One region of the Roseateles sp. T103 genome, then DNA from elsewhere that is predicted to be linked to it. Evidence: predicted binding sites of a transcription regulator. Region 1 holds the regulator's gene; each other region holds the start of a gene.
What was found. The regulator sigma-54, encoded in region 1, starts transcription at its own class of promoters, with help from an activator protein. The targets are predictions, from matches to a motif close to TGGCANGNAANCTGCTTT.
Positions count from the first base shown of each region.

Region 2: AC2EBS_RS05795 (PEP-CTERM sorting domain-containing protein) is a predicted target of sigma-54. The motif match lies at 4,878-4,895, and genes of this name have one in related genera.
Region 3: AC2EBS_RS17495 (pilin) is a predicted target of sigma-54. The motif match lies at 5,698-5,715, and genes of this name have one in related genera.

Region 1 covers NZ_JBXVVS010000005.1:242,535-250,336, reverse strand. The annotation lists gene AC2EBS_RS15540 (bifunctional diguanylate cyclase/phosphodiesterase) at 1-1,569, opposite strand, end outside; gene AC2EBS_RS15535 (RNA polymerase factor sigma-54) at 1,692-3,215, opposite strand; gene lptB (LPS export ABC transporter ATP-binding protein) at 3,234-4,022, opposite strand; gene lptA (lipopolysaccharide transport periplasmic protein LptA) at 4,019-4,654, opposite strand; gene AC2EBS_RS15520 (thiol:disulfide interchange protein DsbA/DsbL) at 4,701-5,375, opposite strand; gene AC2EBS_RS15515 (SPOR domain-containing protein) at 5,451-6,143, opposite strand; gene argS (arginine--tRNA ligase) at 6,140-7,802, opposite strand, start outside.
Region 2 covers NZ_JBXVVS010000001.1:1,313,831-1,321,632, forward strand. The annotation lists gene AC2EBS_RS05775 (histone deacetylase family protein) at 1-652, opposite strand, end outside; gene AC2EBS_RS05780 (AAA family ATPase) at 720-1,667, shown strand; gene AC2EBS_RS05785 (DUF58 domain-containing protein) at 1,674-2,660, shown strand; gene AC2EBS_RS05790 (transglutaminase TgpA family protein) at 2,657-4,753, shown strand; gene AC2EBS_RS05795 (PEP-CTERM sorting domain-containing protein) at 4,943-5,680, shown strand; gene AC2EBS_RS05800 (IclR family transcriptional regulator) at 5,837-6,706, opposite strand; gene AC2EBS_RS05805 (TonB-dependent receptor) at 6,922-7,802, shown strand, end outside.
Region 3 covers NZ_JBXVVS010000007.1:109,365-117,166, reverse strand. The annotation lists gene AC2EBS_RS17510 (6-pyruvoyl trahydropterin synthase family protein) at 1-970, opposite strand, end outside; gene AC2EBS_RS17505 (pilin) at 1,401-1,919, opposite strand; gene AC2EBS_RS17500 (fused MFS/spermidine synthase) at 2,013-5,096, opposite strand; gene AC2EBS_RS17495 (pilin) at 5,188-5,628, opposite strand; gene AC2EBS_RS17490 (MBL fold metallo-hydrolase) at 5,923-6,708, opposite strand; gene AC2EBS_RS17485 (FHA domain-containing protein) at 6,909-7,571, opposite strand; gene AC2EBS_RS17480 (Stp1/IreP family PP2C-type Ser/Thr phosphatase) at 7,683-7,802, opposite strand, start outside.

The DNA of each region.
Region 1 (7,802 bases):
GGGCATCAGCATGCTGACGTTGCGGCCGATCACCTCATCCGCCGTGTAGCCGAAGATGCGGCTGGCGGCAGGATTGAATGAAGCGATGATGCCCCGGGCGTCTATCGTGATGACGCCGTCGACCATGTTGTCGAGGATGGCCTGGGTGTGTCGGGCCTGCTCGATCAGGCGAGCCTCGGCCTGTTTGGCGGCAGTGATGTCCAGATGCGTTCCGGTCATGCGTAGTGCGCGCCCCTGTGCGTCGCGCTCGATCACCCGGCCGTTGCTGTGGATCCAGCGCCAGTCGCCGTCGCGATGGCGCAGCCTGAAGTCGAGGGTGTAGACCGCGCTGCGGCCCTGCAGGCAGTCGTCCAGTGCCGCTTCGGTCAGGGCTTTGTCGTCCGGGTGCAGCAGTTGCTGCCAGGTCTGCACCGAGGGCTGCAGCTCGTCTCGGGTGTAGCCCAGCATTGAACACCAGCGCTCGTCAAACACCGCGTCGCCGCTATCGACCTGCCATTGCCACATCCCCAGCGCGGCACCGTCCAGCGCCAGCGCCATGCGCTGTGCGCTGTCGGCCTCCAGCTGGCGCTGTCTCAGTCGCATGGCCTCGACGGTCCGGAGCCGCCGCTCCCGCATCAGCATGCCCAGGATGGCGCCAAGGCTCAGCAGACCGGCGCTGGCGAGCAGCTGGTTGCGCTGGCGCTTCCAGGGGGCCTCCAGAGCGGCGACGGAGCGCCCCACCGCCACGACCAGCGGCTTGTCCAGATCGGCTCCGATATCCCGGCCATGCAATGTCCTGAGCGCGACCAGCCGCTCATCCTGACTGACCAGCGAGAAGCCGCGGATCACGGACGCATCCGCAGCGCCGCGCAAATGACGTTCCAGCAGCGAGTTGGGCTGGCTCAGCAGATTGCGCCCCAGCCAGCTGTCCTTATGCGGGCTGAGGCTGAACAGCAGGCCATCGGAATGTGCCAGCGCGCTCCATGTCTGCAAGTCACCGCGGGCTGAGTCCAGCATGAGGCGGAAGTAGGACGGATCCAGGCTGATCGCGATGCTGCCGGCGAAGCGCCCTTGCGCGTCCAGCAGGGCACGCGAGAGCGTCATCGTGTAAGCACCCAGTGCCGAGGTGAAGGGTGCAGAGACGAAGATGCGCTCGGCGTGCGGCTGTTGACGCGGCACCCGGAAGAAGTCGCGCTGGCTCGCGTCGATGCCGATCAGCTGCGGCGCCGAGCTGGCTTGGACGATGCCTTGCGCGTCGACGATGCTCAGCACCCGGATGCCCGGCATGGCCTTGGCCAATGTGCTCAGCAGGGGCCCAGCCTGCGCTTGCAGCGCCCGCGCGTCCCAGCCGGCATGGTCAGTGACGATGGTGCCCAGAGCGCCGCGCACGGCATCCAGCTGCTGGCTGACGATGCTGTCCAGCGTGCGCGCCTGGGACTGCAGCATGGCAGTCTCGCGCTCATAGAGCTGCTCGTGCTCGAGCGTCAGCCACACAGCCATGCCTGCCCAGGCGGCCGCGATGGCCGTCAGCAGCAGGCCCCAGCGGCGCTGCGACGGGCGGGAGAGCAGTTGCGGTCGAACGGACTCCATGACGATCGAGACAGCGTCTCAGGCGCCGTCGGCGTGCGAACAAGCAGGGTGTGACGGGGAGACGTGAGCGCTCGCCGGGCTGAGGCGGGCAGACGGCGGCGCCAAGGACCGCGGGCGCGGGATCAGAGGCTTTTGCGCAAATTGGCTGGCGCGATTTTAAGCGCCTCGCGGTACTTGGCGACGGTGCGGCGGGCGACCTGGATGCCCTGCTCTTCCAGCATCTGCGCCAGCGTGCTATCCGACAGCGGCTTGGCCGGATCCTCGGCGGCGACGAACTGCTTGATCAGCGCGCGCACCGCGGTGCTCGATGCATTGCCGCCGGCCTCGGTGGCCAGGCCCGAGCCGAAGAAGTACTTCAGCTCGAAGGTGCCGAAGCGCGTGGCCATGTACTTGGCAGTGGTCACGCGCGAGATCGTGGACTCGTGCATGCCCAGTTCGTCGGCGATCTCGCGCAGCACCAGCGGCTTCATCGCAAGCTCGCCATGGGTGAAGAAGCCCTTCTGCCGCTCGACGATGGCCTGCGAGACGCGCAGGATGGTGTCGAAGCGCTGCTGGATGTTCTTGATGAACCAGCGTGCCTCCTGCAGCTGCGCGCCCAGCGGCGAGTTGCTGATGCCGCCACGCGTGGCGCGCAGCGCCTGCGCATAGAGTTCGTTGATGCGCAGCTTGGGCGCGACCTCGGGATTCAGCATCACGCGGAACTCGCGGCCGACCTTCTGCACGATCACATCGGGGATCACCGCCTGCGCCTGGCCGCGCGCAAAACGGCGGCCGGGTTTGGGCTCCAGATGCGTGATCAGGCTCTGCGCCTCGCGCAGCAGCTCCTCGTCGGCACCGGTCAACGACATCAGGCGCTTCCAGTCGCGCTTGGCGAGCAGTTCCAGGTGCTTCTTGCAGATCAGGATCGCGATCGCCTGCGCCTCACTGCGCGGTTGCGCGCGCAGCTGCAGCGTCAGGCACTCGGACAGGTCGCGCGCGCCCACGCCGGCAGGGTCCATGCTCTGCAGCCAGGCCAGCGCGCAGCGCAGCCGGTCCAATACCTCGTCCTTGGACTCCGGGTCCGCGTCGGCGCCGAGCAGCGCATCGGTCAGCTCCTCGAGGCTGTCCTCCAGATAGCCGTCCTCGTTGAGCGACTCGATCAGCACGTGCAGCGCGGCCTTGTCCTCACGGCTGAGCATCATGCCGGCGAGCTGCTGTCCCAAATGCTCCTGCAGGCTGATCTCGGCCGACTCCAGCTCGCTGCGCTCGCCATCCTCGTCGCCCGAGCCGCTGCCGCTGCTGCTGTTGCTGGGCAGTTCGCGGATGCCGTCGAAGTCGTCGCCCTCGGTGCCGTTCTCCCAGTCTTCGCGCTCGGTGGTGCCGAAGTCTTCGGCGCGGATCTCGGCCGTGCTTTCGGTTTCAGTGCCGCCGGCGTAGTCGTCGCCGCCGTCGCTGTCGGTGCTGCTGCTGTTGCGGATCTCCGGCAGCTCCGGGGCGGGCGCGTCGCCGAATTCGTCCTCGGTCTCTAGCAGCGGGTTCTGCGCCAGCATCTGCTCGACTTCCTGGTTCAGCTCCAGCGTGGAGAGCTGCAGCAGGCGGATCGATTGCTGCAGCTGCGGTGTGAGCGCCAGGTGCTGGCTGAGGCGGACCTGCAGTGAGGGCTTCATCGCTGCGCCATCCCGGCCCTACATGCGGAAGTGTTCGCCGAGATAGACCTTGCGCACGTCGGCGTTGTCGACGATCTCCTGCGGCGTGCCCTCGGCCAGCACGGCGCCCTCGCTGATGATGTAGGCGCGGTCGCAGATGCCCAGCGTCTCGCGCACATTGTGGTCGGTGATCAGCACGCCGATGCCGCGCGCCTTGAGGAAACGGATGATGCGCTGGATTTCGAGCACCGCGATCGGGTCCACGCCGGCGAAAGGCTCGTCCAGCAGGATGAAGCGCGGCTGCGTGGCCAGCGCGCGGGCGATCTCGACGCGGCGGCGCTCGCCGCCGGACAGCGCCGGCGCCGGGCTGTCGCGCAGCTTCTCGATGCTGAGGTCGGCGAGCAGCCCTTCCAGCAGGTCCTTGATGCGCTGTTCCGGCAGCGGCCGGCCCTTGTCGTCGCGCTGCAGCTCCAGCACCGCGCGGATGTTCTCCTCGACGGTGAGCTTGCGGAAGATCGACGCTTCCTGCGGCAGATAGGACAGGCCCAGGCGCGAGCGCTTGTGGATGGGCAGGTTCTGCACCGGCTGGCCGTCGATGCGGATCTCGCCGGCATCGGCGCGCACCAAGCCGACGATCATGTAGAAGCTGGTCGTCTTGCCGGCGCCGTTCGGGCCGAGCAGTCCGACCACTTCGCCGCTGTGCACGTCCACATGGACGTTCTTGACCACTTTGCGCACGCCATAGCTCTTCTGCAGGCCTTCGGCCTCCAGCCGGCTGCTGGGTCCGGACTCCAGCGCCGGGCGGTGCTGCGTGGCGATGCCGGTCATGAAGGATTGCGCGGCACCGGCGGCACGGCCTGCAGCGGTACGGCCGAGGCCGGCGCCGCCGGCGCGGTGGCTTCGCGCGGCATGATGGTCATGCGCACCCCGCCGCGCGGGTTGGGTGAGGTCTGGCCGGCCTCGACGCTGACCCGCTCGCTGCGGTTGTCGTAGACCAGCACGGCGCCGCTGATTTCGCGCATCACCGTGCTGCCACGCAGGATGCGCACGATCGCAGCGCCGCTGAAGCGCACGGTGTCGGTCCGTGCGTCGTATTCGACCTGGCCGGCGGTGCCGGCGATGCTCTCGCCGGGCACGTCGCGCGCCTGGCGGAAGCTGACCGGCTCGCCTTCGCGCCCCTGCGCGATCGCCAGCACGAAACCGTCGCTCCTCTCGCGCACCGACAGCGTCTCGGCGCTGAGCTGCATCGTGCCCTTGGTGAGGATGACCTTGCCGCTGAACTCGGTGAGCTGCTTGGCCGCGTCGTGCAGGCCGCCGCGCTCGGAGACGATGTTCAGTGGCTTGTCGCGATCGGCCTTCTCCGCCCAGGCCGGCAGGGTCGCCAGCGCGCCGGCCAGCAGGGCCGGCGCCCAGCTTTGCAGCAGGCGCCTAGGGTTCAGGAGGGGGCAGGGCGGGTTCATGGCGGCACAGTTCTTGCAGGCCATTCTAGCCCTGCAAATCGGCCGCTCAGGCCTTTCCGGAACGGATCTGTTGGATCAGGTAGTCAGTCACGGCCAGTGCGCGCCGGCCGGACTCGATCTCGTTCAGGCGCTGGCCCGCGGCGGCGATGCTCGGCGCCGTCAGGAAGCGGCCGCCAATGCCGATCGCCGGCACGCCATCGATGCGGTAGCCCTCGGACAGCTTCTCGGCCTGCTGGCACTTGGTCTGCACGCCGAAGCTGTTGTAGGCCTGCTCGAACTTGGCCGGCTCGATGCCCAGCGGCGCCAGGAAGTCGCTCATGGCCTTGACGCTGTCCAGCGCACGGCCCTCGACATGCATCGCGGAGAAGATGCGGGCGCGCAGTTCCTTCTCCTTGCCCAACGCTTCCAACGCGTAGAACAGACGCTGGTGCAGCTTGACGTTGGCGCGGAAGGCCACATGCACATGACGGAAGCTGACGTCGGCCGGCAGCTTCTTGACCCACTCGCCCAGCATCGGCTCGAAGGCATTGCAGTGCGGGCAGCCATACCAGAAGAACTCGACGATCTCGATCTTGCCGGGTTGCGTGGGCAGGGGCGACGCCAGGCGGCGGAAGTGCGTGCCCTCGATCGGGCCGCCCTGGGCGCTGGCCAGTTCAGGCAGACCCAGAGCCAGAGCGCTGCCGGCAAGTCCCAGGCCGGCATTGAAATCGCGACGCTTCATCGGAGATCCTCGTTCGATGTGCAGATGGGGGAAGTCAGTGAACGCTGCAGGCGCGGGCGGGGCTGACGCGCCCGCTCAGCGCTGCACGCGGGCCAGGTTGGCCTCGATGCCGGCGGCCTCCAGCTTGCGCTGCAGCGCTTCGGCCTCATCGCGGCTTTCCATCGGGCCCATGCGGACGCGGTAGACGGTGCGGCCCGATTGCTCGCGCTCGTAGATCTTGGCCACGAAGCCCTGCATCGCCAACTTGGCGCGCTGGGTCTCGGCATCTTCGGTCTTGCCGTAGGCGCCGGCCTGGACATAGTAGACGTAGGGGTCGGCGCCGGCGGCGCTGGCCGCGGCGGTGGCTGGCTTGGCTTCGGTGCGCGCGGTCGACGCAGCGGCGGCTGCCGGCTTGGCGGCCGGTGCGGGCGCCGCGGCCTGTGGCGCCGGCTGCGCAGCCGGTGCCGCGGCGGAAGCCGTCGCCTGGGCCGGTCCGGGGGCGCCGCTGACCACGCCGCTGGCAGCTTTGCCGCCCCTGCCGGCCAGGCCAGCATTGGGGTCCCAGCTGCGATTGCGCTCGGCCTCCCTGGCGTCCTGCTCCGCGGTGCGCTGCGGCACCTTGTCGACAAAGGGGATGGGCACCTTGGTGACATAGAGCGCCACGCCCAGCGCGATGCCCAGACCCAGCAGCAGGCCGACGATCAGGCCGAGAACGAAGCCGCCGCGCTGGGCGCGCTGCGGGCTGCCTTCGCCGCTCTTCTTGCCGCTGCTGCTCTTGCTGTTGCTCATGCGTTCTCCGTGGTCTCGCGGGCCATCGCCTCCGGCGCGCTGACGCCCAGCACCGCCAGCGCATTGCGCAGCACCTGGCGGGTCGCGGCCAGCAGCGCCATGCGGGCGCGGGTCAGCGCGTCGTCGTCGGTGAGGAAGCGCTCGGCCGCATAGTAGCTGTGGAATGCGGCCGCCACATCGCGCAGGTAGAAAGCCACATCGTGCGGTGCCAGCCCCTCGGTGGCGCCGGTCAGCATGCGCGGGTAGTCGGCCAGCTTGAGCATCAGCGCGGTCTCGGCCGGTGCGCTGAGCAGGCCCAGCTCGGCGCCCGGCAGGTCGGCCTCGACGCCGCCGCTGGCCACCCACTGGCGGATCACCGAGCAGATGCGCGCATGCGCGTACTGCACGTAGAAGACCGGGTTCTCGTCGTTCTGCTTCAGCGCCAGGTCAACGTCGAAGACGAACTCGGTATCGGCCTTGCGGCTGATGAGGAAGAAGCGCACGGCGTCGCGGCTGGTCCAGTCGATCAGGTCACGCAGCGTCACGTAGGAGCCGGCACGCTTGGAGATCTTCACCTCCTGCCCGCCCTTGAGCACGGTGACCATCTTGTGCAGCACGTAGTCGGGGAAGCCCTGCGGGATGCCCACGTCCGCCGCCTGCAGGCCGGCGCGCACGCGCGCGATCGTGCCGTGGTGGTCGGTGCCTTGCACGTTGATGCACTTGGTATAGCCGCGCTCGAACTTGTTGATGTGGTACGCGACGTCGGGCACGAAGTAGGTATAGCCGCCGTCGGACTTGCGCATCACGCGGTCCTTGTCGTCGCCGTAGTCGGTCGAGCGCAGCCACAGCGCGCCGTCCTGCTCGTAGGTCTTGCCGTTGGCGACCAGCTTGGCCACCGTGGCTTCGACGCGGCCCGTGCTGTAGAGGCTGGACTCGAGGAAGTAGTGGTCGAACTTCAGGCCGAAGGCCTGCAGATCCAGATCCTGCTCGTGGCGCAGATAGGCGACGGCGAACTGGCGGATGCCGTCCAGATCCTCGGCGTCGCCCGAACCGGTGAACTCACGGTCGTCGGCCTTGACGGTCTTCTTCGCGGCGAAGTCGTCGGCGATGTCCTGGATGTAGTCGCCGTTGTAGGCGGACTCGGGCCAGCCGTCCATGCCGGGCTTCAGCCCCTTGAGGCGGCACTGCGTGGACTGGGCCAGCGTGGCGATCTGCACGCCGGCGTCGTTGTAATAGAACTCGCGCGTGACGTCCCAGCCCTGCGTGGCGAAGAGGTGGCACAGCGAGTCGCCCAGCGCGGCCTGGCGCGCATGGCCCACATGCAGCGGGCCGGTCGGGTTGGCGGAGACAAACTCGACCATCACATGCTGGCCGTTGGGCGGCCTGCTGCCGAAGGCGGCGCCGGCGTCCAGCACTTCCTTGACCACGGCCTGCTTGGCGGCGGGCTTGAGGCGGATGTTGATGAAGCCGGGGCCGGCGATCTCCAGGCTCTCGACCCAGGTCTGGAAGGCTGCGCGGCGCTGCAGCGCGTCGATCAAGGCCTGCGCCAGCTCGCGCGGGTTCTTCTTCAACGGGCGCGCCAACTGCATCGCGGCGGTGCAGGCGAAGTCGCCATGGCTGGCCTGCTTGGGGGATTCGAAGGCGGCTGCCAGGTCGCTGCCGGGGCTCAGTTCTTGGATG
Region 2 (7,802 bases), on a different contig from region 1:
CGCGCGTATAGGCGGGGATGGGCACATTGCACATGTTCTCGCCCTTGGGCACGGCACCGTCGTACGGGTACAGCGGGTGCTGGAAGATGCCCACCATCAGCACGCGATCGTCGCCGGCAAGGATGTCCTCGGTGCCGTTGCCGTGGTGCACATCGAAGTCCACCACCGCAACGCGCTGCAGCCCGCGCACGTCCAGTGCATGGCGTGCGGCGATGGCCACATTGTTGAAGAAGCAAAAGCCCATGCTCTGCTCGCGCGTCGCATGGTGGCCAGGCGGGCGCACCGCGCAGAAGGCGTTCTCGGCCTGACCGTCGATCACCATGTCGGTGGCCTGCACCGCCGCGCCGGCGGCGCGCAGCGCAGCGGCCCAGGTGTGCGGGCAGGCGATGGTGTCAGGATCCACCGCACGCGATTCGCCGGTGGCCGCCAGACCTTCGAGCAGGTCGCGCATCTCCACCACGTAGCGGTGCGTGTGCGCCAGCTCGATGTCGGAGAGCTTGGCGTTGCGCGCATCGTGCCGGCTCAGCGCGATGTCCAGGCCAGAGGCGATCAGCCAGTCTTCGATGGCGTCTAGCCGTTGCGGGCACTCGGGATGGCCGTGCCCCATCTCATGGCGGCGGCAGTCGGCGTGGCTGATATAGGCGGTGGACATGGCTTGTCTCGTAACCGGCAGTTCCCTGGTCCGGCTTGTCTTCGATTTTTGCGCTAAGGTGCTTCGCATGACGCCACAGCACGACCCATCCCGTCTCCGGCTCGCCGAGCAACTGCAGCGCCTGCAGCGCCAGATTAGCACGATCATCAAGGGCAAACCCGAACAGGTGCGCGATTGCATCGCCTGCCTGATCGCCGGCGGCCATCTGCTGATTGAAGACCTGCCCGGTGTGGGCAAGACCACGCTGGCGCATACGCTGTCGGTCAGCCTGGGCCTGCGCTTTTCGCGCGTGCAGTTCACTGCCGACCTGATGCCGTCGGACCTGCTGGGCGTGAGCATCTACGAGCGCGCCAGCGGCGAGTTCGTTTTCCACCCCGGCCCGGTGTTCGCCCAGGTCTTGCTGGCCGACGAGATCAACCGCGCCGGCCCGAAGACACAAAGCGCACTGCTCGAGGCGATGGAGGAGCAGCAGGTCAGCGTCGACGGTCGCACGCACGCCCTGCCCCAGCCCTTCTTCGTCATCGCCACGCAAAACCCCAGCGAACAGCTCGGCACCTACCCGCTGCCCGAGTCGCAGCTGGACCGCTTCCTGATGTGCCTGTCGCTGGGCTATCCGGACGCCGCTGCCGAGCGCGAACTGCTGCTCGGCCAGGACAGCCGCGAGGCGATCCGCGAACTGCAGGCAGTAATGACGCCCGAGGAACTGCTGCAGGCACAGGCTGTGGTGCGCAGCATCCATGCCGCGCCGGCCTTGCTGGACTATCTGCAGGCGCTGATCGCCGCGACGCGCTCCGGCCAGTGGTTCGTCGAGGGTCTGAGCCCGCGCGCGGGCCTCGCGGTGCTGCGCGCCGCGCGGGCACGCGCATTGCTGGAGCAGCGCGACTATGTCTCGCCCGACGACGTGCAGGCCATCCTGCCGCAGACCATCGCGCACCGCCTGCGCCCGCGCGCCGGCGCCGGCCGCGGCGCGCGCGAACAGGTGCGCGCGATGATCGAAGCGGTGCCCATCCCTTAAGCTGAGATGCGACAGGCATTGCGCCGACGCTGGCAGGCCTGGTGGGATGCGCGCCATCCGGCGCGCGACACGCACCAGATGGGCCAGCACAACATCTACATCCTGCCCAGCCGGCCAGGGCTGTTCTTCTGCGCCACGCTGCTGGTGCTGCTGATCGCATCGATCAACGACCAGCTCAGCCTGGGCTATGCGCTGACCTTCCTGCTCGCCGGCGCGGGATTCGCATCGATGCATGCGACGCACGGCAATCTGCGCGCCCTGAGCCTGGACCTGAAGCCGCCGCCGCCCGGCTTCGCCGGCAGCGATCTGGAGATCGAGGTGCGTCTGCACAACAGCGGACGCGCGCGCTATGGCATCGGCCTGGCAGTGCAGCATGACGGCGCGGCCCGCGATGAACTCGCCTGGTGCGACGTGCCGGCGCGCGGCCATGCGATCGTGCACCTGCGCTATCCGGCGCAGCGCCGCGGGCTGCATGCGGTGCCGACGCTGCACATCGAGACGCGCTTTCCGCTGGGCCTGTTCCGCGCCTGGAGCATCTGGCGGCCGGCAGCGCGGGCCTGGGTCTATCCACGGCCCGAGGAGCCGGCGCCCGCCCTGCCCAGCGGCAGCGCCGACAGCAGCGGCGAAAGCAGCCCTGCGGCCCTGCGCCTGCCCGGTCCCGACTTCGAAGGCGTGCGCCCCTACCAGCGCGGCGACACGCCGCGCCAGGTGCTGTGGAAGAAGGCTGCACAGAGCGCGCACGCCGAGGCACCGCTGCTGGTGCGCGACACGCAGGCGCCGGCCGGCCGGCGGCTATGGCTGGACATCGCCGACACCGCCGGCCTCGATTGGGAAGCGCGGCTGTCGCGGCTGACCGCCTGGGTGCTGGCCGCCGAGCAACGCGGCCTGCCCTACGGCCTGCGCCTGCCTGCCAGCGAACTGCCACCGGACCAGGGTGCCGTGCAGCGCCAGGCTGCGCTGGAACTGCTGGCCAGCGCGGAGCCGTCGCGATGAACGGCCCGGCCACGTCAACAGGTGGGCACGCCAGTGCCTGGCGCGACCGCGTCGCCCATCTGCCGCGCGAGACGCGCGACACCTTCTTCCTGCTCTTCGCGATCGCCGCCGCGGCAGGCCCGCATGCCACCCACCTGCCGTTGTGGTGCAGCGCGCTGACCGTGGCGATGCTGGCCTGGCGCGGCTGGCTGGCCTGGCGGGGTCAGGTCTTGCCCGGCCGCTGGAGCCTCACCGCCATCCTCGTGCTGGTCGCGGCGCTGACCTTCGCGACCCACCGCACGCTGCTCGGCCGCGAGGCCGGCGTCACCATGCTGGTGATGCTGATGGCGATGAAGACGCTGGAACTGCGCGCGCGGCGCGACGCCTTCGTCGTGTTCTTCCTCGGCTTCTTCCTGGTGCTGACGCAGTACCTGTACTCGCAGTCGCTGCTCACCGGGCTGTGGACCTTGCTGTCCATCTGGGCACTGCTCACCGCGCTGGTGCTGGCGCAGATGCCGATCGGCCAACCCAGCCTGAGACAAGCTGCCGGCCAGGCGCTGCGCAGCGTGGCCATAGGACTGCCGCTGATGGCGCTGCTGTTCCTGCTCTTCCCGCGTATCGCGCCGCTGTGGGGCGTGCCCAGCGACGCGATAGGCCGCACCGGGCTGTCCAACGAGCTGCAGTTCGGCGCAATGGCCGAGATCGCCAACGACGAGAGCGTGGCACTGCGCCTGCGCTTCGTCGACGGCGCAGCGCCGCCGCCACCGCAAACGCTGTATTTCCGCGGCCCGGTGCTGGCCGACTTCGACGGCCGGCGCTGGCGTGCACTGGCCTCGCCGCCACCGGGCCGCCAAAGCGCGCTGACCCCCCAAGGCCCGTTGAGGCGCTATGAGCTGACGCTGGAGCCCTTGCGCATCAAGGTGCTGCCGCTGCTGGAGATGTCCCCCGAGCCGGCCGGTGCGCTGCTGCCGCTGGACGGCGGCCTGATGCTGCGCCGCGGTGCCGAACTGCAATGGATAGCGCCGCGGACCATCACCGAGCGGCTGCGTCTGACCGGCAGCGCCGCGCTGGACTACAAGGCCGGCGCGCAGGCCACGCCGCTGTCCCTTCAGCCCTATCTCGAGCTGCCACAGGGACGCAATCCGCGCACCCTGGCCTGGGCCGCAGCGCTGAGCCAGGAAGCGCGCTTCGCCGGGCTGGAGGGTCAAGCGCTCGCCGAAGCACTGGTGAACGCGGTGCTGCAGCATCTGCGCAGCAACGAGTACATCTACACGCTGACGCCCGGCCGCTACGGCCAGGACAGCGAGCACCTGATCGACGAGTTCTGGATGGACCGGCGGCTGGGCTTCTGCGAGCACTTCGCGTCGGGCTTCGCGGTGGTGATGCGCGCACTGGGCATACCGGCGCGCATCGTCACCGGCTTTCAGGGCGCCGACCGCGAGCTGCAGGACGGCTACCTGGTCGTGCGCCAGTCGCAGGCCCATGCCTGGAACGAAGTCTGGATCGCCGGCCGCGGCTGGCTGCGAGTGGATCCCACGGCGGCCGTAGCCCCCGAACGCATCGCCAGCAGCCTCACGCTAGAGCCGGCGCCGGGCGTGCTCGCCGGCGCGCTGGGCCAGGTCAACCCGGCGCTGTGGCGCAGCCTGCGCCGCGGCTGGGAGATGCTGGAGAACCGCTGGCAGCAGTCGGTGCTGAACTACTCGCGCGGCGACCAGTTCGACCTGCTCAAGCGCCTGGGCTGGAACAGCCCCGACTGGGCCGCGCTGGGCCAGCTCAGCGCCGGCGTGATCGCCGTGCTGACGCTGGCCGGCCTGCTCGCCCAGGCCTGGCGGCGCCGTCCGCACGATCCTTGGCAGCGCCTGCAAACGCGTTTGTTGCGCAGCCTTGCACGAATCGGCGTCTATGCGCAGCCCTACCAAGGTCCAAGGCATTGGGCCGCACTGCTGGAACAAGCCCATGGTCCGCAAGCGGCTGCCGATCTGCTGCGCGCGCTCGATGCCGCTCGCTATGGACTTGCCAGTTCGGCGTTCGACGCCGCCCAGTGCCGGCGATGGCTAACGAAGATCGAAGGCGCGTTGCCTGCCGCTCCGGCCTCTGTCGACCGGCGGCGATGAACCGCTCTGGTCCATGCACGGTCTGTCTGCCTCGACAGAAGCATGTCGAGCAACCTTACAGGCACCCCTTGCCAGCAGCCGACTTTGGCCCTGATGGCAAGCCGTGCCAACGACTTGCGAACGCTGGCACATCATTTGCTCCTCAGTAGATCAGCACTATTGCTGTCATCGTTGTTAATAGGAGTACTGATGTCCAAACTGCCCAAGCTCGCCCTGGCTCTTGCTTCAGCGGCCCTGCTTTCCGTGGCGCAGGCAGCGCCTACCACCTTCTTTGGCGAGGACCTGAACGGACCGCCGAATCGCGACCCCAACCCGGTCGCAGCACGCACGAACTCCGATGCGGCACGCGCGAGCTTCTTGAACAAGCTCTCCGGTGTCGGCACCGAGAACTTCGAAGGCTTGGCCGTCGGCACCACCCCGCCGCTGGCACTGACCTTTCCTGGTGCCGGTACCGCGACCTTGACAGGCGGCGAGGGCATTCAGAGCGGCAATGACGAGGCCGGTCGCTATCCGATCTCGGGCAACAAGTACTACTTCGCTGGCACCAACGATTTCAACATCGCCTTCAGCTCGGCGATCGCCGCCTTCGGTTTCTACGGCGTGGACATCGGCGACTTCGGCGCCGATCTGGTGCTCTCGCTGACCGACACCAATGACATCGTCACGCAGATCAATGTGCCCTTGACACGCAGCACTGAGGGCCAACTGAGCGGCTCGGTCTTCTACTTCGGCTTCTACGACACCGTCACCCAGTACAAGAACATTGCTTTCGCCCGTACTGTCGGCGGCGGCGACAACTTCGGCTTCGACGACATGACCATCGGCAGCCTGGAGCAGATCAATGAGACGCCGGAGCCGGCCTCGCTGGCGCTGGTCGCTGCCGCCCTGGCTGGCGTGGGCGTCGTGACGCGCCGTCGAAAGGCTTGAGCGCGCTTTCCTCCTGAGCCACCCTCTCGGGCAGGAGGAACCCCAATAGGCGAATTCACCGCCATGCGGGTCCGGTCACGTGCGTGCCGGACCCGTTACGTCTACGCCCATGCCTCCAGGCCGCATGAGCATCAGGGCCAAGGACGTGCAATACGCTCAAACATGCCGGCCCTCGCGCAGCAGCCGCACCATCTGCAGCAGCTTAGGGCCCACGGTCTCGCGCAGCCAACTGCCGGCTTCGGTTTCCGCTGCGGGCAGCGGCCCCTGGAAGGCGCAGTTGAAGGCGACCAGCTCGCCATTGCTGATGCGCCCATAGGGCACGGCCACCGCGTGGATGTCGGTGAGCAGATCGCCCTCGATGACACAGAAGCCCTGCTGGCGCACCTCGAGCAGCGAGCGCTTCATCGACTTCTCGAAGCGCTGCCAGTCCTCGGGTGACTTGACGCGGATCTCGTTGAGCAGCGCGGCGCGCGTCGCCTCGTCGCAGCCGGCCAGGTAGGCGCGGCCGATGCCGGTGCCGGCGATCGGCACCGACAGGCCCACATCGGCCATCGGACCGGCCAGCTGCATGCGGCCGCGCTTGCGGCTGCGGCTGGTCTCCACCAGCACGATGTTGAGCCGGTCGCGTATGCCCATCGAGACCTCGCCGCCGGTCTCGTCGGCGAGCTTCTCCATGAAGGGCCGCGCATGCTGGCGCAACCCGATCGAAGCCATCAACGGATAGGTCGCCGCGAGCAGCGCCGAGCCCAGCTGGTACTTGCCGTACTTCGCGCTCGGGCGCAGATAGCCCAGGATCACCAGCGTGTAGGTCAGCCGCGAGATCGTCGGCCGCGGCAACCCGGTGCGCTCGGCCAGCTCGGCGTTGGACAGCATGTCCTCGCCGGCGCTGAAGCAGCGCAGCAGCTCGATGCCGCGCGCCAGCGTGGTGGCGAACTGGCGGTCGCCGGCGTACTCCTCGTAGCCCAGCGGCACGCGGTGCGGTTCGTTGCGCAGATAGCGCGCGCGGTCCGGGTCTACCCTAGTCATGTGCTTGCATATCGAAACGTTCGTCGGAATATCGAAATTCTGACTGCGCGTTTGACGGAGCGCAACCTAGACTGGATCGCACCTGAGGAACAGCGCCCAGGGCCGGTCAGATCAAGCCGGACCCGCGCTGGCCCGGGTGACGGTCCGGCGCCACGCAGCAGGCGCCGCACCGGGCAGGCAGACACGACAAGAACCACATCTGGAGACAAGCAAGCATGAGCAGAACTCATCGTGGGCAGCGCTTTGCCCGCTCACTGGTCGCCCTGGCCGCAGCCGGCCTCTGCGCCCATGCGCTGGCGCAAAGCGCCGACAGCAGCGACAAGAAGAACGACGCCGCCGACAAGGATGCCGGCAAGAGCACCGCCAGCCTGGAGCGCATCGTCGTCACCGCGCAGAAGCGCGCCGAGCCGCTGCAGGAGGTGCCCATCCCGGTCAGCGCCTTCGACGCCCGCGCGCTGGAGAAGACCGGCGCCGCCGACGTGCGCGACATCGCGGTGCGCGCCCCCGGCTTCACGATGACCAACTACAACGTCGCCGAGCCGCAGTACGCGATCCGCGGCATGACCTCCAACTCCGACTCCGCCGCCGGCGACGCCACCGTCGCGGTGTTCGTCGACGAGGTCTTCATGGGCCGTCCAGCCGGCGCCAACTTCAGCTTCCTGGACCTGGAGCGCGTGGAGATCCTGCGCGGCCCGCAAGGCACGCTGTTCGGCCGCAACACCTCGGGCGGTGCGATCAGCGTCACCACCGCCCGGCCCGGCCAACAGAACTACAGCAAGCTGTTCACCTCGGTGGGCAACTACGGCAGCTTCGAGGCCGCGGCGGTGCTGAACCGCGCGCTCAGCGACAACGCCAAGCTCAAGGTCGCGCTGGGCCATCGCGAGCACGACGGCTACTCGCACAACATCCGCACCGGCGCCAGCCTGGACGGCGGCCGCAACGACAGCGCGCGCGTGCAGCTGCTGCTGGACCTCGCGCCGAGCACCACGCTGCTGCTCAGCGGCGATGCCTCGCGCGACCGCGCCGACGGCTTGGCGCGCGTGCCCTATCCGGTGTTCAGCAACACCGCCACTGCGCCGCTGATCAACAAGCTCTA
Region 3 (7,802 bases), on a different contig from region 1:
TCTCGTACAAGGGCCGGTGATCGATGGCCTTGAAGATCGGATCGAAGCGCGTCTTCACATCGCCGTAGTCCACCGTCCAGCCCATCACTGCATCCAGCTCGGCGCTGAGGTGCAGGCGCAGCGTGTAGGTGTGGCCGTGGATGGCTGCCAGCGGACTGCCGGCAGGAGCGTTTTTCAGTCGGATGGCGCTGTCCAGCGTCAGCTCCTTCCAGATGCGGTAGCGCTGCCCGTCGTAGTTGGCGCCGCTGCTGCCGGTCTCGTAGACGGTGACCCAGCTCAGCTCCGGCAGCTGCGGCTTGATGCGGTCCCACAGCCAGGAGGAGATCACTTCGCTGGTCGGGTTGGTCAGGCCGTCGATCTCGTTGAGGCACTGGTAGTTCAGCTGTATCTGGAACGGCGCCCAGATCTCGTCCAGGTGGTCGTAATCGATGGCCAGGTCGCGCTCACCCAGGTCCTGGTTGGCATGGACGATGACCTCGAAGCCATGACCATGCATGCGGCCGCACTTGTGGCCCAGCGGCACATTGGGCAGCTTGTGGGCAGCCTGGAAGCGATAGCGCCGCCAGACATGCGCCTGACCATTGGCATCCAGGTCCACGCCGGTCTGCGCCGTGCTCTGCACGCCGACCTGCAGGATGCCAGGGACGCCGAACTCCTGCTCCAGACGATGGCGTATCCAGCGCGCGATGTTCTCGTCGGTGGGCTGTTCGATCTGTGCGTTCAGAAGCGCATGGTCCAGCGGCGCGACGCAGGCCTCCAGCCGGCGACGCAGTTCTTCCACCTCGGCCCCCGCGAAAGGTGCCCAGCCCGCCGGCAGTGCAGCCCGCACGGTGGCGAAGTAGCTATGTCCATGCAGCCCGTGGCTGCGATGCGTGTCAGGCAGCGCCGGGATATGGCAGGCCGACTCGAAACCGCAGGAAGCCGAGTAGGTGGTGCTAACGGTGATGGCGGGATGGGTGGGGGTGCTCATGTGCTGCTGCATCGCGGGCCGCAGTGTGACACGACTGCTGGGCCGGGCAGACAGCGGCGCGGCATACCCGACACAGACGCACAACACGCGCAAGCTGGGCAGTCCACAGCTGTATTCAATGTATTCAGATCAATACGTGGTGGTGGTGGTAGAGGCCCGCTCGCGCTGTGGACAAGCCCAAAAACACGCCGCGTGCCAAGCACTTGGCCGCACGCGAACCCTGTGCGCGGTACCCGGGTTTGGCCGCGCGCGGAAGTACAACAACTTGGTGGGAAGGCGTTTTGCTGTGGATAAGGCCCGTCTTGCGCAAGACTTGTCCCCAGGCTTGTACCTTGACAGGCGGGCAAAAAGAAAGCCGGGCAACTGGCCCGGCTTCTGGACAAGAGGTCACTCAGCAACCATGCAGCCTCGCGTGCATGAGACTGAAACATCATTGAACGAGCTTGGTGATTTCAGGGCGTGATCCAGACAAAGTCCATGTCAGGCCAGCAGCGGGATTGCAGACGCCTTCGAAAAGAAGGATGTCGTCGCTCTTCAGGGAACCAATGGCCTTGAGCTTCACTTCGATCCTTGCCTGCGTGGCACTTGAGCCGCTTGCTTCAATGCTGTTGACGACCTTTGACGAGGCGAATGCCGCTGCATCGGCCAGCCTCAGGCTCGCGTTGTTCGCGCCATTGAGGTAGGCGCCGGTGCAAGCCTCGCCCAACGCCAGCTTGGCAGTGGAAGCCAAGGAGATGGCTTCGCTGAGTCGAGAGCGGGTGACGTGGCTGTTGTAGGTCGGCAGCGCTATGCCGACCAGCACAGCAACGAGCGCGCATGCGAGCAGTACTTCGAGCAGTCCGAAGCCACCCTGCATCAGTGGTCGAGGCTGTGCATTGTTTTCAAGTGGTCTGGCCATTGCCGAAATCAGTGGTCGAGGCTGTGCATTGTTTTCAAGTGGTCTGGCCATTGCCGAAGTGTGAGGTGGGTCTGCTGCTTTCCACTGTCTGCACATATCTTCCGTCTGCTGGGCCGTTGGTGATTTCGGAGATGGGAGTCTTGCTTAGCGGCTGTCAGCCGCGCAAGCGGGCTCATTGGTGCTCCATGTTTTCAGGAAGTCTCGCAGAGCATTCATTGGACCGCGAGGCACTTGTTGGCCGAGCCCTGACTCCCATGTCGATACCGCGTCGCGCTCCCCGCTCGCCAAGCTGGCCAGCATGCCCAATACGAGGTATTGCTCGCGAAGTCGCGGGGTTGCATTTCCACCGTCCCGGCCCAGCAAGTGCCTGGCCTTTGCTGCAGCGGTCGTCCAGTCGGCTGAGGCCATCGCAGCGTACAACTCGATCTGCGCAAGATGATTGCTGGTCATGCCAGGGATGGCGCGCCGCCACTCGGAAGCATTCCAGAGGCTCTTCTGCAGCTCGGCATCGAGATGGCCCAAGGTCGAGCCGGCAAGCACGCCGAGTTGCTCTCTCAGCGCAACGGGATCCAGAGGCAACACACCACGCCGGAAGGCCAGCAGCATGGTGACGGTTTCCGCCAGGCTTGAGTTGCGGCGGTAGAGCTCAGCTGTGCTTTGCCTGCCAAGCACGCCGTTTGCTGCGTCGATGGCATCGACATGCAGGCGCGCCAGCTGGCCAAAGGGATCGGCAGTCACCGTGGCTGTTGCCGGCAGCGGCTTGCGGCATTCCAGCACGTTGAGCACCGGCATGCCTTGCGCGACAAGTTGAGGCAGCAGGCCTGCTCTCTGGCGCTCGAACCGCTTTGCCGGTGCTGCAAGAGCGACTGTCGGATGGAAGTCCGTATAAGGCTTGGCACCGTGCTGTTGCACGAAGTTCTTCAGTGCACCCGGGCCGCCGATGCGCCGCACCTTCAGATCATCAGCACCGCTCAGGCCCACTCGGCGCAGCTCATTGGCAAGTTGGGCATGACGCCAAGGTTCAGCACTGATGTCACCCAGCTTGCCTTTCGCGCCGACCACGATCAGATCGGCGAAGTTCGTCAAGTAGACATCGCTGTTCGGGAACTCAACCAGCAAAGCGCCCACCATTTCGGCGAGAAGTGCATCGGACATCTCGTAGAGATGGATCCACTGGATCAGCAGGCCGTCTTCCTTGAGATGGCGCTTTGCGATGGCATAGAACTCCTTTGTGAACAGACTGGCAACGCCGCTGACCCAGGGATTGGAGGGTTCCGAGATCAACACGTCATACGGTTCCACACCGCCGCCCAGGAATCGCCGAGCGTCCTCGAAATGAACTTTCGAGCGTGGGTCTTCATAGGCTCGCCAGTTCCGCTCGTTGAACAGTTTGGCACCCTCCCACATCGCATGTTCGATCTCAATTGTGTCCACCTGCTTGGGCACCGGCGAGCCAAGAACCGTGTGGGTGCTCAGGCCAGATCCCCATCCGACCAGGGCGATGCGCTCCGGGTTCGGGTGTAGTGCCAGTGGCAAGGCACCGAGCATCAGCATCGTGACTTCATCGGTTGTCGGCTCATCACCCATGCGGGTCAGTCCAGCATCCGGCTTTCCATTGGTGGTGATGGAAAGTTGGCGCCCAGTTTGAGCCACAGAGATCGAAGCAGTAGCCCCATCCTTGTAATAGATCAGTTCCTTGGCGCTTGTATGCAGTTGTCCGTGCCTGAATACACCGGAAGCCTGGTCGGTGCGATCTGGCAAGCCGATGCGCACAACAACAGCCAGCAGCAGCGCCGCCAGCAGTGAAGCCGCCAAGACCGGGAGAGTCCAGCGCCTTGGACTGACACCGCGCAGCAGTACAACGCCGATCAACACATCGACGGTTGCTGCGGTCACAACGGTGAGGCTGACGCCCAGAACCGGCATGAGCACGTGGACGGACAGCAAGACTCCGACGATTGCGCCCAGCGTGTTGGCGGCGTAGATCTGGCCGATTGCTCGCTCGCCTGCACCCTTGCGGAGCAAAGCTGTCGTGAAGAGAGGCAGCGTCATTCCGGCGAAGAATGCCGCAGGCACCATCACCAGGATGGCGATGATGGCAGTGGCGATGCTGTACAGCAGATAACCCTGGGCGCTGGGTGCCAGCGCCCCCATGATCCAGGCGACCCAGCTGAAGCTGCTGGCCAGCACCGGCACCGAGATCAAGGCGGAGGCGCCCATCGCAATCTGCACATAGCCGGCGTAGCGCGCCACATCCGAAACAGCCGCTGCGCGTCGTCGAACCCAGAGCCCGCCCAGCGCTAGGCCAGTGATGAACGCGGCAAGCATCAACTCGAATCCATGCAGCGTGGTACCCAGGGCCTGGTTCAGCAGTCGCACCCAGCCGATCTCATAGGCAAAAGAGGCTGCGCTAGACATGAAGGTGGCGCTCAGCAGCAGCACGGCCAGACGACGAAGCTCGGCAGGGCTTGTGCTCACTCCGACTGCTTCTGCGGCAGCAGCCGGAGACGATGAATGAGATGCAGACGCCGACGAAGAGCGCCAGCCAGCCTCGCCGCTGATTGCGCTCAGCCAGGCGGTACTCAATGCAAGCACTGCATTGATTGCCGCGGCCACCCATAGGGCACCGGCCATTCCCCATAGCGGCAGCAAGACGAAGGTGGCCACCAGCACGCCGATCGCGGCGCCTATGCTGTTGGTGAAGTACAGCGTACCCAGTACCTCGCCGTCGCGTTCGGCGCCTGAGCGCAGGATGCCGGAGGCAATCAGCGGAAAGGTGGCACCGAGCAGAATGGTCTGAGGTGCGATCAAGGTCGCCGCACTGCCCCATTGCCAGGCTGTTGCCCAGCCTGTGTCCTTCAGTACGGGCAATACCAGCGACTGGCTGAACTCGGTGTAGGCCAGGAACAGTGGGTGAAAGCCAGCGCCAGCGATGGCGACCAACGCCTCGACCAGCGCATAGATGCCGATCAGCCGCGAGAAACGCAGACTGAATCGGCTCACAAGCCACGACCCCAGCGCCATGCCACCCATGAACATCATCAGCACTAGCGTCTGCGCATAGGCGGCGTGCCCTAGCACCAGGCCCAGGTACTGCGACCAGATCGATTGGTAGATCAGCGCAGAGAAGCCAGATAGCACAAACAGTGCGTTAAGCAGAGGCACAACTCTGTGCCTCTGCGGAGGCGAGGTGACCATGTGCGTTGCTGGAGAGGCCAGGGTATTCATACTTCGACCCGAAGTGGAACTAGCAGGTTAAGGAAGCAAAAAGGGCGGCCTTTCGGCCGCCCTTGCACTTGCCTGTGCTACCCAATGGCATTTAGGTCTTCGGGCGGAACTTTTCCGGCACAGTTCCACCAATCGTCGTGACGCAGGAAGCGCCCGTCGCACACTTAACCGTGTAAACGATGTTGCCTGCGTCGACATCCGCGTTACCGGTGTTGCCCATTTCAATCGTGATAGTGGCTTCTGTAGCGTCCTTCGTTGCCACAGTCACAGACTCAACGTACTTGCCCTTGATATCGGCGGCAGCTGCCATGCCGAACGTAGCATTGTCCTTGGCAACGGTGTGCAGTTCACCAGCGTTAAAGGCCAGTTGCACATTACGGATTGCGGTTGCCGACAGCGCAGCAGCCTCAGAAACCTTGGACTTCGTTGTGTAGTCCTGATAGGCCGGCAGAGCCACAGCGGCCAGGATGCCGATGATCGCAACGACAATCATCAGCTCGATCAGGGTGAAACCTTGTTGGATGCGCTTCATGGTGAAACTCCTTGCTGGTATCCAGCGGTATGAAGAAACAGGGGTTGAGGAACAGAGACAGTCCCCCTGAATGCAGGGGTCGTGCCAGGCCTGTTGGTACTGCTGGCGTGACGGAAATCACGGGCTCAGATGGGTGCGACTGGCCGAGGCGACACTTTTGGTCAGTTCTAGCGGCGCGATTTGTGCGCCGGTGCCTGGAATGACGTTTTTTGTCAGTCTGGATTGGCTGCCTGCTGGATGCGGCCGCCGGCATTCAGTCAGCCAGCAGCGACAGGGCCTTGTTGTTGCAACCGCTTACAGCGCCAGCGTCTGGCCGCTGTGCAGCGCCGAGATGCGGTGCGGCAGGCCCAGGGCGGCGATCTGGCTCATCACCGCGTCGCGTTCGCCGGGCTTGATGTGCGTGATGTGGATCTGCAGGCCCTGCTGGCCCGGCTGCAGCATGGCCAGCTCGTGGCCCAGTGCGGTGGGGCAGAGATGGCGGCTGATGCGTGCCAGCTGGCGTTCTTCATCGCTGAAGGCGGTCTCGATGATCAGATGGGCCAGCTTCAGCTCGGCCAAGCGATGCCAAAGCGCCGGGTTGGGCCCGGTGTCGCCCGTGTAGACCCAGTGGCCGGCGCTGCCGCCGTCGACGGCAAAGCCGACAGCGGGCACGGTGTGCTCGGCCTTCAATACCTCGATCTCGCGACCGGCCAACTGCAGGCGTTGGCCGATGGCAAAGGGCACCAGGACCAGCACCGGGTGTTCGGCATTGGGCAGACGAGTGAAATCGGGCCAGATCACGCCGTTGAAGAGATGGTCGCGCAGCGAGGCCAGGGTATCGGGCAGCGCATGCACCTGGATGGGCGCACGCTTCGCGCGCTCGCGCAGGCGCAGCACCGCGTCGGCCAGCAGCGGCAGCGACAGCACATGGTCCAGGTGCGAGTGGCTCAACAGCACATGGTCGATGCGCGCCAGCTCGTCCAGCGTGAGGTCACCCACGCCGGTACCGGCGTCGATGAGGATGTCGTCGTCGAGGAGAAAGGCTGTGGTCTTGTCGCCGGCGGCGATGGCACCCGAACAGCCCAGTACGCGTATTTGCATGTCGGTCGAGATGGCGGAGCCGGGGTGTCCGGTTCCGGGCGCGCCGCAGTGTGGCGGCGTTGAGCCGGCCATGAATTTACGTGCGCCAGCCGCGGACGCAAGCCGCTAAGTTCTCGATTCCGGGCAGATTGCCACGCGCGGCAGCAGATGGATGGCGCCCGCGTGAATTAGTTGCCGCGCGCCATGGGCCGCGCGGCCTTTCAGGTGCCCGCCTGGATGAACTGCATCTGCGTGCCGGCCAGTTCGATCACATCGCCGTTGCGCAGGGCCACCGATTCGCCGGTCAGCGGCACGCCGTTGACGGTGGGGCGCACCGTGCCTTCGACATGGGCGAAGACGTAGCCGCTGGGCCGTTTGGTGATCGAAGCCACCTGCACGCCCGGCTTGCCCACGGTGGTGACCACCTTGGTGAGGCTGACCTCGCGGCCGGCGGCCGAGCCGGTGAGTACCTTGATGGTGGCCGGCAGCGCAGCGCTGGCCGCACCCGGCAGCGAGCCGAAGGACGAGGGCATGCCGAAGCCCGAGGGCGTGGCGCCGCCGTGCTTGAGGATCATCGTCTTTTCGTAGTCGCCGCCTTCGTCGAGCAGGTACTTGATCTTGTACTTGCCGATCTCGACGATGTCGCCATTGGCGAGCAACTGCTTCTTGATCGCCTTGCCGTTGATGTAGGTGCCGTTTGTCGAGTTGAGGTCCTCGATGAACACATCGGCGCCCACCATCTGCAGCACGGCGTGCTCGCCGCTGACAGCGAGGTTGTCGATGACGATGTCGTTGTACGGGCGCCGACCGAGCGTGGTCTTGTCTTTGGTGATCTGCACGTCCTTGATCACCACCCCGTCGAGCGAAACCACCAGCTTGCCCATGCTTGACCTCGAGTCCCGTAGTCGGCTGTTCTTGTGCGCGGATCGGCCGGCGGATGCCCTGCTTGGCGCCGTCGGCGCCAGCCCTGCCCGTCCGTCGGGTGTTTGTTACTGCTACTGCTGCTGCATCTTGCGGCCGAATGGCCACCAGGCCCGGCCGGGGCTGCGCGTGCGGCCTTCGGCCCTGGCCAGAACGATCGCAATATTATCCTTGCCGCCCATGTCATTGGCGGC